Linked DNA regions of Simiduia agarivorans SA1 = DSM 21679. The protein of the gene in region 2 binds, or shares a complex with, the protein of the main gene of each other region. Links are inferred from orthologs where the notes say so. Each region holds a gene or a part of one and is shown on either strand. Other genes may lie near its edges.

Evidence for each region. The genes of interacting proteins can lie anywhere in the genome.
Region 1: the proteins of secA (region 2) and secY are in contact, whole or in part, in a crystal structure (PDB 3DIN), measured with the Thermotoga maritima proteins. The link is inferred for Simiduia agarivorans SA1 = DSM 21679 from one-to-one orthologs. Residues at the interface, in WP_004082002.1 of Thermotoga maritima: Glu261, Ala262, Arg263, Lys300, Ala301, Arg302, Thr303, Ile304, Ile305, Leu323, Tyr324, Asp325, Pro326, Val329, Ser330, Tyr333, Ile336, Lys340, Phe345, Val349, Glu363, Phe364, Tyr374, Ser375, Gly376, Gly377, Glu393, Ile395, Thr482, Ser483; in WP_004081795.1 of Thermotoga maritima: Glu108, Gly109, Glu110, Glu111, Ala236, Glu237, Arg238, Arg239, Ile240, Thr241, Ile242, Gln243, Tyr244, Ala245, Arg246, Arg247, Val248, Thr249, Gly250, Arg251, Arg252, Val253, Tyr254, Gly256, Ala257, Ser258, Thr259, Tyr260, Leu261, Pro262.

The regions. Positions count from the first base shown.
Region 1 is NC_018868.3:2,006,646-2,009,622, reverse strand. It holds secY (preprotein translocase subunit SecY), read left to right. Parts: upstream 1-819; coding sequence 820-2,136; downstream 2,137-2,977. Other genes in the region: rpsK (30S ribosomal protein S11), read left to right, coding at 2,887-2,977; rpsM (30S ribosomal protein S13), read left to right, coding at 2,491-2,847; rpmJ (50S ribosomal protein L36), read left to right, coding at 2,166-2,282; rplO (50S ribosomal protein L15), read left to right, coding at 372-806; rpmD (50S ribosomal protein L30), read left to right, coding at 183-368. UniProt on the Escherichia coli protein: The central subunit of the protein translocation channel SecYEG. Consists of two halves formed by TMs 1-5 and 6-10.
Region 2 is NC_018868.3:3,932,003-3,936,949, reverse strand. The notes cover bases 646-3,944. They hold secA (preprotein translocase subunit SecA), read right to left. Parts: upstream 3,546-3,944; coding sequence 846-3,545; downstream 646-845. Other genes in these bases: M5M_RS17535 (M23 family metallopeptidase), read right to left, coding at 3,654-3,944; argJ (bifunctional glutamate N-acetyltransferase/amino-acid acetyltransferase ArgJ), read right to left, coding at 646-731. In the rest of the region: more of argJ, read right to left, coding at 1-645; more of M5M_RS17535, read right to left, coding at 3,945-4,586; lpxC (UDP-3-O-acyl-N-acetylglucosamine deacetylase), read right to left, coding at 4,851-4,947. UniProt on the Escherichia coli protein: Required for protein export, interacts with the SecYEG preprotein conducting channel.

The sequences.
Region 1 (2,977 bases), 1.9 Mb from region 2 along the record:
CGCGGGTGTTAAAAACGTACTGTCTAAGTGCTACGGCTCTACCAACCCGGTAAACGTAGTGCGCGCCACTTTCGACGCCTTGAAAGCCATGGTTTCTCCGGAATCCGTAGCGGCCAAGCGTGGCAAAAGTGTTGAAGACATCACGGGCTAAGGCCTCGACCAACTGAGATATTGGAACGACCATGGCTAAGAAAACTGTCAAAGTGACCCAGGTGAAGAGCTCTATCGGCCGCCTGGAGAATCACAAGGCCTGCCTGAAGGGCCTGGGTCTGCGTCGCATCGGTCACACTGTTGAAGTGGAAGACACCGCTGCCGTTCGCGGAATGATTAACAAAGTGAACTATATGGTTCAGGTAGAGGGAGAGTAAGCAATGCGTCTGAATACTCTGAGTCCCGATCCTAGCCGCGCCAAGTCGCGCAAGCGCGTAGGCCGCGGTATTGGTAGCGGTATTGGTAAGACTGCTGGCCGTGGCCACAAGGGTCTGAAGTCCCGCTCCGGTGGCAGCGTTCGTCCAGGCTTCGAAGGCGGTCAGATGCCTTTGCAGAAGCGCCTGCCGAAGTTCGGTTTTACCTCTCGCATCGGCCGTGTTACTGCCGAAGTGCGTCTGGGCGAGCTGAACAAGGTAGAGGGCGAGCTGATTGATTTGGAAGCGCTGAAGCAAGCTGATATTATCGGCACCAACATCAAGCGCGCCAAGATCATGCTGTCTGGCGAACTGACTAAAGCCGTGACCGTAAAGGGTCTGGCCGTTACCAAGGGTGCCAAGGCTGCGATTGAAGCCGCTGGCGGTAAAGTAGAAGAATAAAGCGAGGTTCCGAATGGCGAGTAATCTGCCATTAGGGAATCAGAAAGGACTGGGCGAGCTTTGGGCTCGCCTTCGTTTTCTGTTTCTGGCGATAGTTGTATACCGGATCGGGACCCATATCCCGGTGCCGGGGCTTGATCCTGAGCGTCTGGCGAGCTTGTTTAACCAAAACCAGGGCACCATTCTGGGTTTGTTCAACATGTTTTCCGGTGGTGCGCTTGAGCGCATGAGTATTCTGGCGCTGGGCATCATGCCCTACATCTCTGCGTCCATCATTATTCAGATGATGACCGCAGTGACGCCGTCGCTCGAGCAGCTGAAGAAAGAAGGTGATGCAGGCCGTCGCAAGATCAGCCAGTACACTCGCTATTTCACAGTAATTCTGGCCACTTTCCAGGGTATTGCTATGGCTGTGGGTTTCTCCGGTCAGGCGTACGGTGGCGAGCCCGGATTCAGCTTCTACTTCATCGCGGTTGTGTCCCTGGTGACCGGCGCCGTGTTCATGATGTGGTTGGGCGAGCAAGTGACAGAGCGGGGTATCGGTAACGGTATTTCCATGCTGATCTTTGCCGGTATTGTGGCAGGCCTGCCCAGTGCCATCGGTCAGTCGTTTGAAAGCGCACGTCAGGGTGATCTGCATATTCTGATGCTGTTGGCCATTGCGTTCCTGGCGGTATTGATTGTGTGGTTTGTGGTTCGTGTTGAGCGTGGTCAGCGCCGCATCACGGTTAACTACGCCAAACGTCAGCAGGGTCGTCATGCGATGCCAGCGCAGTCGTCTCACCTGCCTTTGAAGGTGAACATGGCCGGTGTGATTCCGCCCATTTTTGCCAGCAGCTTGTTGCTGTTCCCAGCGTCTATTTCGAGCTGGTTTGGTCAGGGTGACGGCGCGGGCAGTGAGGTTTTACAGGAAATTGCTCTGGCCATTGGTCCAGGTCAGCCGCTGAATTTCATTTTGTTCGCCGGCATGATTATTTTCTTTACCTTCTTCTACACGGCGTTGATGTTTAACCCGAAAGAAGTTGCTGACAACCTGAAGAAGTCAGGTGCCTACATTCCGGGTATCCGCCCGGGTGAGCAGTCGGCCAAATATATTGACCAGGTGTTGACCCGTTTAACCGTGGTTGGCTCTCTGTACATGGCAGCGGTGTGTTTGTTGCCACAGTTTTTGATCGTATTCACCAATGTGCCTTTCTACTTGGGCGGTACATCGTTGTTGATCGTGGTGGTGGTTATCATGGACTTTATGTCTCAGGTTCAGGCCCACCTTTATTCCCATCAGTATGACTCACTGATGAAGAAGTCTAACTTGAAGAGCTTTGGCCGCTAAGGGTCAGGGTGAATTGAGCGAGGTAGAAAATGAAAGTTCGTGCTTCAGTTAAGAAAGTTTGCCGCAACTGTAAAATGGTTAAGCGCAACGGTGTTCTGCGGGTAATCTGCAGCGTTGAGCCGCGCCACAAGCAGCGTCAGGGTTAATTTTCGCCTGCCGGTACCTTGTCTGGTGCTGGCAAAACCCCGTGAGGCCTGGCCTCAGGGGCTTTGGGGGCGTTGACTGTCGCCCGGGGAGCAATCCTCGGGCTATTGCTTTTTGCTGGTATTTTCGCTATCCTCCCGCGCCTTTTCGTGTGGTAGGTGACGTCTATGCTGTCAGCGCCGCAAATTTGTACTTATCGGAGTAATTTGAATGGCCCGTATTGCTGGAGTAAACATTCCAGATAACAAACATGCGGTTATCTCCTTGACCTATGTGTTTGGCATCGGCCGTACCACTGCCCAGAAAATCCTGGCAGACACCGGCATCGCTGAAACCACCAAGGTGGGTGACCTGTCTGAAGAGCAGCTGGACGTATTGCGTGGCGAAGTCGCCAAGCGCACCGTAGAAGGTGATCTGCGTCGTGAAATCAACATGAACATCAAGCGTTTGATGGATCTGGGTTGTTTCCGCGGTTTGCGTCATCGTCGCAACCTGCCGGTACACGGTCAGCGCACCAAGACTAACGCCCGTACCCGTAAGGGTCCGCGCAAGCCAATTAAGAAGTAATTGGCTTTTCGGTAACCAAAGGTTTAGGAAGAGATTGCTATGGCCAAGCCAAGTAATAAGACTGTTCGCAAGAAGGTCAAAAAGACCGTGGTTGACGGCGTTGCCCACATCCATGCGTCTTTTAACAACA
Region 2 (4,947 bases):
GGCAATGCAGTCTTGCCGGTGGCAATCAATACACCGGAATCATTGGTGCTGGTATCGCCGTCCACCGTGATCCGGTTGAAGGACAAATCGGTCGCTTCACGCAATAACGCCTGTAACACGGGCTGGCTGACCTTGGCGTTGGTAGCCACATAACCGAGCATTGTTGCCATATTGGGCTTGATCATCCCGGAACCTTTACTGATCCCCGACACCACAATGGTCTCGCCCTCAAACGTAAAGGCAGCCGTCGCGCCTTTTGGGCGGGTGTCGGTGGTCATTATGCCGTGGCCCGCATTTTCCCACTGGTCCTCCGCCAGTGCTGCCACGGCGTCCGGTAGTACCGGCAGAATTTTATCTACCGGCAATGGCTCACCGATGACACCGGTAGAAAAAGGCAGCACGAGGTTTTCATCGCAGTTAAGCAAGCGCGCAACTTCGGCACATACTTTGCGCGCGTTAGCGAGACCGGACGCACCAGTACAGGCATTGGCGTTACCGGTATTGGTGACAAAATAACGCGGGGCACCTTTCGCCAGGCGCTCTTTACACACGGTTACCGGCGCAGCGCAAAACGCATTGGTGGTAAACACACCCGCTACCGTGGCGCCTTCGGCAGCCGCCATCACCACCACATCGCGACGCCCGGGGCGCTTGATGCCGGCACTGGCAACACCGAGGGAAAAACCCGGTACCGGGTGCATCTGTGGAAAGGGGAACTCGCCAACGGCCATGGTGCCTCCTGAAGTCAATTAGCCATAAAGACGCACAGTGTATCCTATGGCGAGGTTATTTTTTGGATCTCACTATGAAAAAACCGCCCGAAGGCGGCTTTTCATGCAAATTTATCAGGCCAGCTTGCCGTGACATTGTTTGAACTTTTTACCTGAGCCACACGGGCAAGGATCGTTGCGTCCCACCTTCATGCCTTCGCGTACGAACGGCTGCGCCGTTTGAGGCTCGGGTTGCTCAGGCGCACCCAGCGCCGACGCCTCCGCGTGTTGCAGCTGCATCTTCTGGCGGGCCAAGGCCTCAGCTCGCTGGCGCTCGATCTCTTCCATCTGCTCGCGGGTAATCGGCTCGACCCGGGCGAGGATCTTGACGACCTCGTGCTTGATGCTGCCCAACATGCGCTGGAACAGCTCAAATGCTTCGCGCTTGTATTCCTGCTTGGGGTTGCGCTGAGCATAACTGCGCAGGCCCACACTCTGGCGCAAATGATCCATGCTGGCCAAATGCTCCTTCCACTGCTGATCCAACACCTGCAACATGATCTGGCGCTCGATATCTTGCATAACCGGGCCAATGCGTTCGGATTTTTCGTCGTACGCTTTCTGGGCCGCGTCGAGTACCCGCTCACGCACCACGGCTTCATGCACGCTCTTGTCCGTGTCCAACCACTCTTGAATCGGCAATTGCAAACCGAACTCTGCTTCCAGCGATTTTTCCAGACCGGGAACGTCCCACTGCTCTTCCATACTCTGGGGCGGCATATAGGTGCTGACAATGTCGTTGACCACATCCGCCCGGATAGCATTGATGGTATCGGTGATGTTTTCCGCATCCAGCAAGCCATCGCGCTGCTGGTACACAATCTGGCGTTGATCGTTGGCAATATCATCGTATTCCAGCAGCTGCTTACGAATATCGAAGTTGCGGCCTTCCACTTTGCGCTGTGCTTTTTCAATCGCATTGGTCACCATGCGGTGCTCAATCGCCTCACCTTTTTCCATTCCCAAGGCTTTCATGAAGTTACGCACACGCTCGGACGCGAAAATACGCATCAGATTATCTTCCAGCGATAAATAGAAGCGCGACATGCCCGGATCACCCTGGCGACCGGCACGACCGCGCAGCTGGTTATCGATACGGCGGGATTCGTGCCGCTCGGTACCAATAATGTGTAAACCACCGGCCTCAAGCACCTGCTCATGGCGCTTTTTCCAGTCTGCTTTGATCTTGTCGATCTGCTCCTGAGTGGGGTTTTCCAACGCCTCAATCTCGGATTCCCACTTACCGCCCAGCACAATATCGGTACCGCGACCCGCCATGTTGGTGGCAATTGTCACGGCACCGGGCCGGCCCGCTTCAGCGATAATTTCTGCTTCGCGTTCGTGGAATTTCGCGTTTAACACCTGGTGTTTGATGCCGGCTTTTTTCAATCGGGCCGACATAATTTCCGATGTTTCGATGGAGGCAGTACCTACCAATACCGGCGCCTGCTTTTCGATACAGGCCTTTACATCCTCGATGATCGCATCGTACTTTTCTTCCACCGTGAGGTAGATCAGATCGTTAAGATCCTGACGCTGAATCGGTTTGTTGGTGGGAATAACCACTACATCCAGACCATAGATCTGGCGGAATTCAAACGCTTCGGTATCGGCAGTACCGGTCATGCCCGCCAGATTATTGTACAGTCGGAAATAATTCTGGAAGGTAATGGAAGCCAGCGTCTGGCTTTCGTTCTGAATGTGCACACCTTCTTTGGCTTCCAACGCCTGATGCAAACCTTCGGACAAGCGACGCCCCGGCATCGTGCGGCCGGTGTGCTCATCAATCAGCATGACCTGGCCGTCCTGCACAATATAATCCACGTTTTTCTGGAACAGGATCTGGGCTTTCAGTGCCGCGTGCACGTGGTGTAACAGCGTCAGGTTTGCAGCGGAGTAGAGGCTGTCTTCGGCCTGTAATAAACCGGCCTCAATCAACAGATCTTCAATCACCTGGTGCCCGTCTTCCGTCAATTCAACTACACGGGATTTTTCATCGTGCTGGTAGTGACCAGGGTCCGTTTCCGTGGGCGCTTTGAGTTTAGGAATAAGGGTATTGATGAGTTTATACAGCTCGGAGCTGTCTTCAGCGGCACCGGAAATAATCAACGGTGTTCGCGCTTCGTCGATCAGAATGGAATCCACCTCATCCACGATCGCAAAATTCAGCCCGCGCTGATACCGGTCTTCTTTCCGCAGCGCCATGTTGTCGCGCAGGTAATCAAAACCGTATTCGTTGTTGGTGCCGTAGGTAATATCGGACTGGTAGGCCGCGCGCTTCTCATCCGGGTCCTGCTGTGATCGAATCACACCCACAGACATGCCCAGCGCGTTGTACAACGGTGACATCCACTCCGCATCGCGCGCCGCCAGATAGTCGTTCACGGTAACAATGTGCACGCCTTTGCCGGAGATGGCATTCAGATAAGTCGCCAAGGTGGCCATCAGGGTTTTACCTTCACCGGTACGCATTTCGGCGATCCGGCCTTCATGCAGGGTAATACCACCGATTAACTGCACATCGAAATGGCGCATCCCCATCACCCGGCGCGAGGCTTCACGACATACCGCAAAGGCTTCTGGCAACAGCTCGTCGAGCGTAGCGCCGTCGTTGAAACGCTTGCGGAACTCCTCGGTCTTAGCAGAGAAATCGGCATCGCCCAGCTTTTCCATTTCTGGCTCGAGGGCATTGATCTGCTTGACCAACTTGCCCATACGTTTCAGTTCGCGATCATTTTTTGTGCCAAAAATGGCCTTCAGCATCTTGCCTAACATGTGAAATCCGGAATTTATAAAGGTTTCCCGCCCACTGGCGGTTAAAAAAGGTGTCAAGTAAACAGAAAGGCGCCTCAGGTTGCAAGGGCCCTAAAAAGGAGAAGGAGGTCAGCGAGCCGCGCGATGGATATAGGCGGCGGGATCCACGGCGCGGCCGTGCTTGTAGACTTCAAAGTGCACATGCGGGCCGGTAGAACGCCCACTGGTACCCATAAGAGCAATAACCTGCCCTTTCTTGACGATATCACCCACTTTGACCTTGAGCTCGGAATTGTGGGCATAGCGGGTTGAAAAGCCGTTGCCATGGTTGATTTCAACCAGATAGCCGTAACCCTGACGCTGGCTGGCCCAGGTCACCACACCGGCGGCTACCGAAATGATGTCTGAACCCATCTTGCCGGCGAAATCCACCCCTGAATGCCAAGCGACACGCCCGGTGAAAGGGTCTGTACGGCGACCAAAACGCGACGACATCCAGCCTTTACTGACCGGTCGACCGGCAAGGAATACATCGTTTTCCAGCTTGCGCTTGGCCAGTAATGTTTCAAGAATTTCCAGCTGCTGCTCACGGTTGGCAATCTGAGCCGTTAACTGATCAATAACGTCTACGAACTCCGGCGCCTGGTAGGCATCGCCCAAGGCGGCAGACTCAGGCCCACCCAATGCGGGCGGCTGGCTGAAATCAAACTCACCGGAATCGAGTTTTGCAATGGAGGTAAGGCGTTCACCCAGTGCGTCCAAGCGCACCAATCGCGCCTGCAGCTCAGCCACGCGTAAAGTAATCGCAGCAAGCTGCTGCTCGGCCTGTTGGCGGGTCAGCTCGATTTTTTCACGCTGGTCGGAAAGGTCATCGCGCCAGGCGCCTGCGGCTTCGGCATTGAACAGGTCGGCGCCTTCGCCTTTAGCCCACTCAAGCCCGGCCATCACGCCAACACCGGCAGGCAGACCCAATAAGCACACAGACACCAACGCGCGCGTCCACCCACCCAGCGTAAAGCTGCGGGTGCTACCATGGCGTTGGCTGACCAGTATGACTTTCATGCGATGGGTTAATACCTGCTCGTAAATGCCTTATTAGTATAGGTTATTCCGCGGCCAACAGGACCCTGAATCGGCCTGATGGAGCGGGTGCACAGACTAGCGGTTGAGCGCGCCCTGCGCTCGAATGGCCGTCACATTCGTAAGAAAAAATAGTACAAAAGTGGGTTATTTTTTCAAACCAACGGCCGAGCCTGGCAATGGGCAGAGGGAATATCGCACACTTAGGTACCAATTTCCAATGCCCGTCCACAGGCTCAGGAGAGGTTACATCGCCAGAATCGGCTTGATGTAGGAAATCGGCGCTTCTTTCTCATCTTCGAAAGTCACCACTTCCCAGGCATCCTGCTGCTTAATCAGCTCA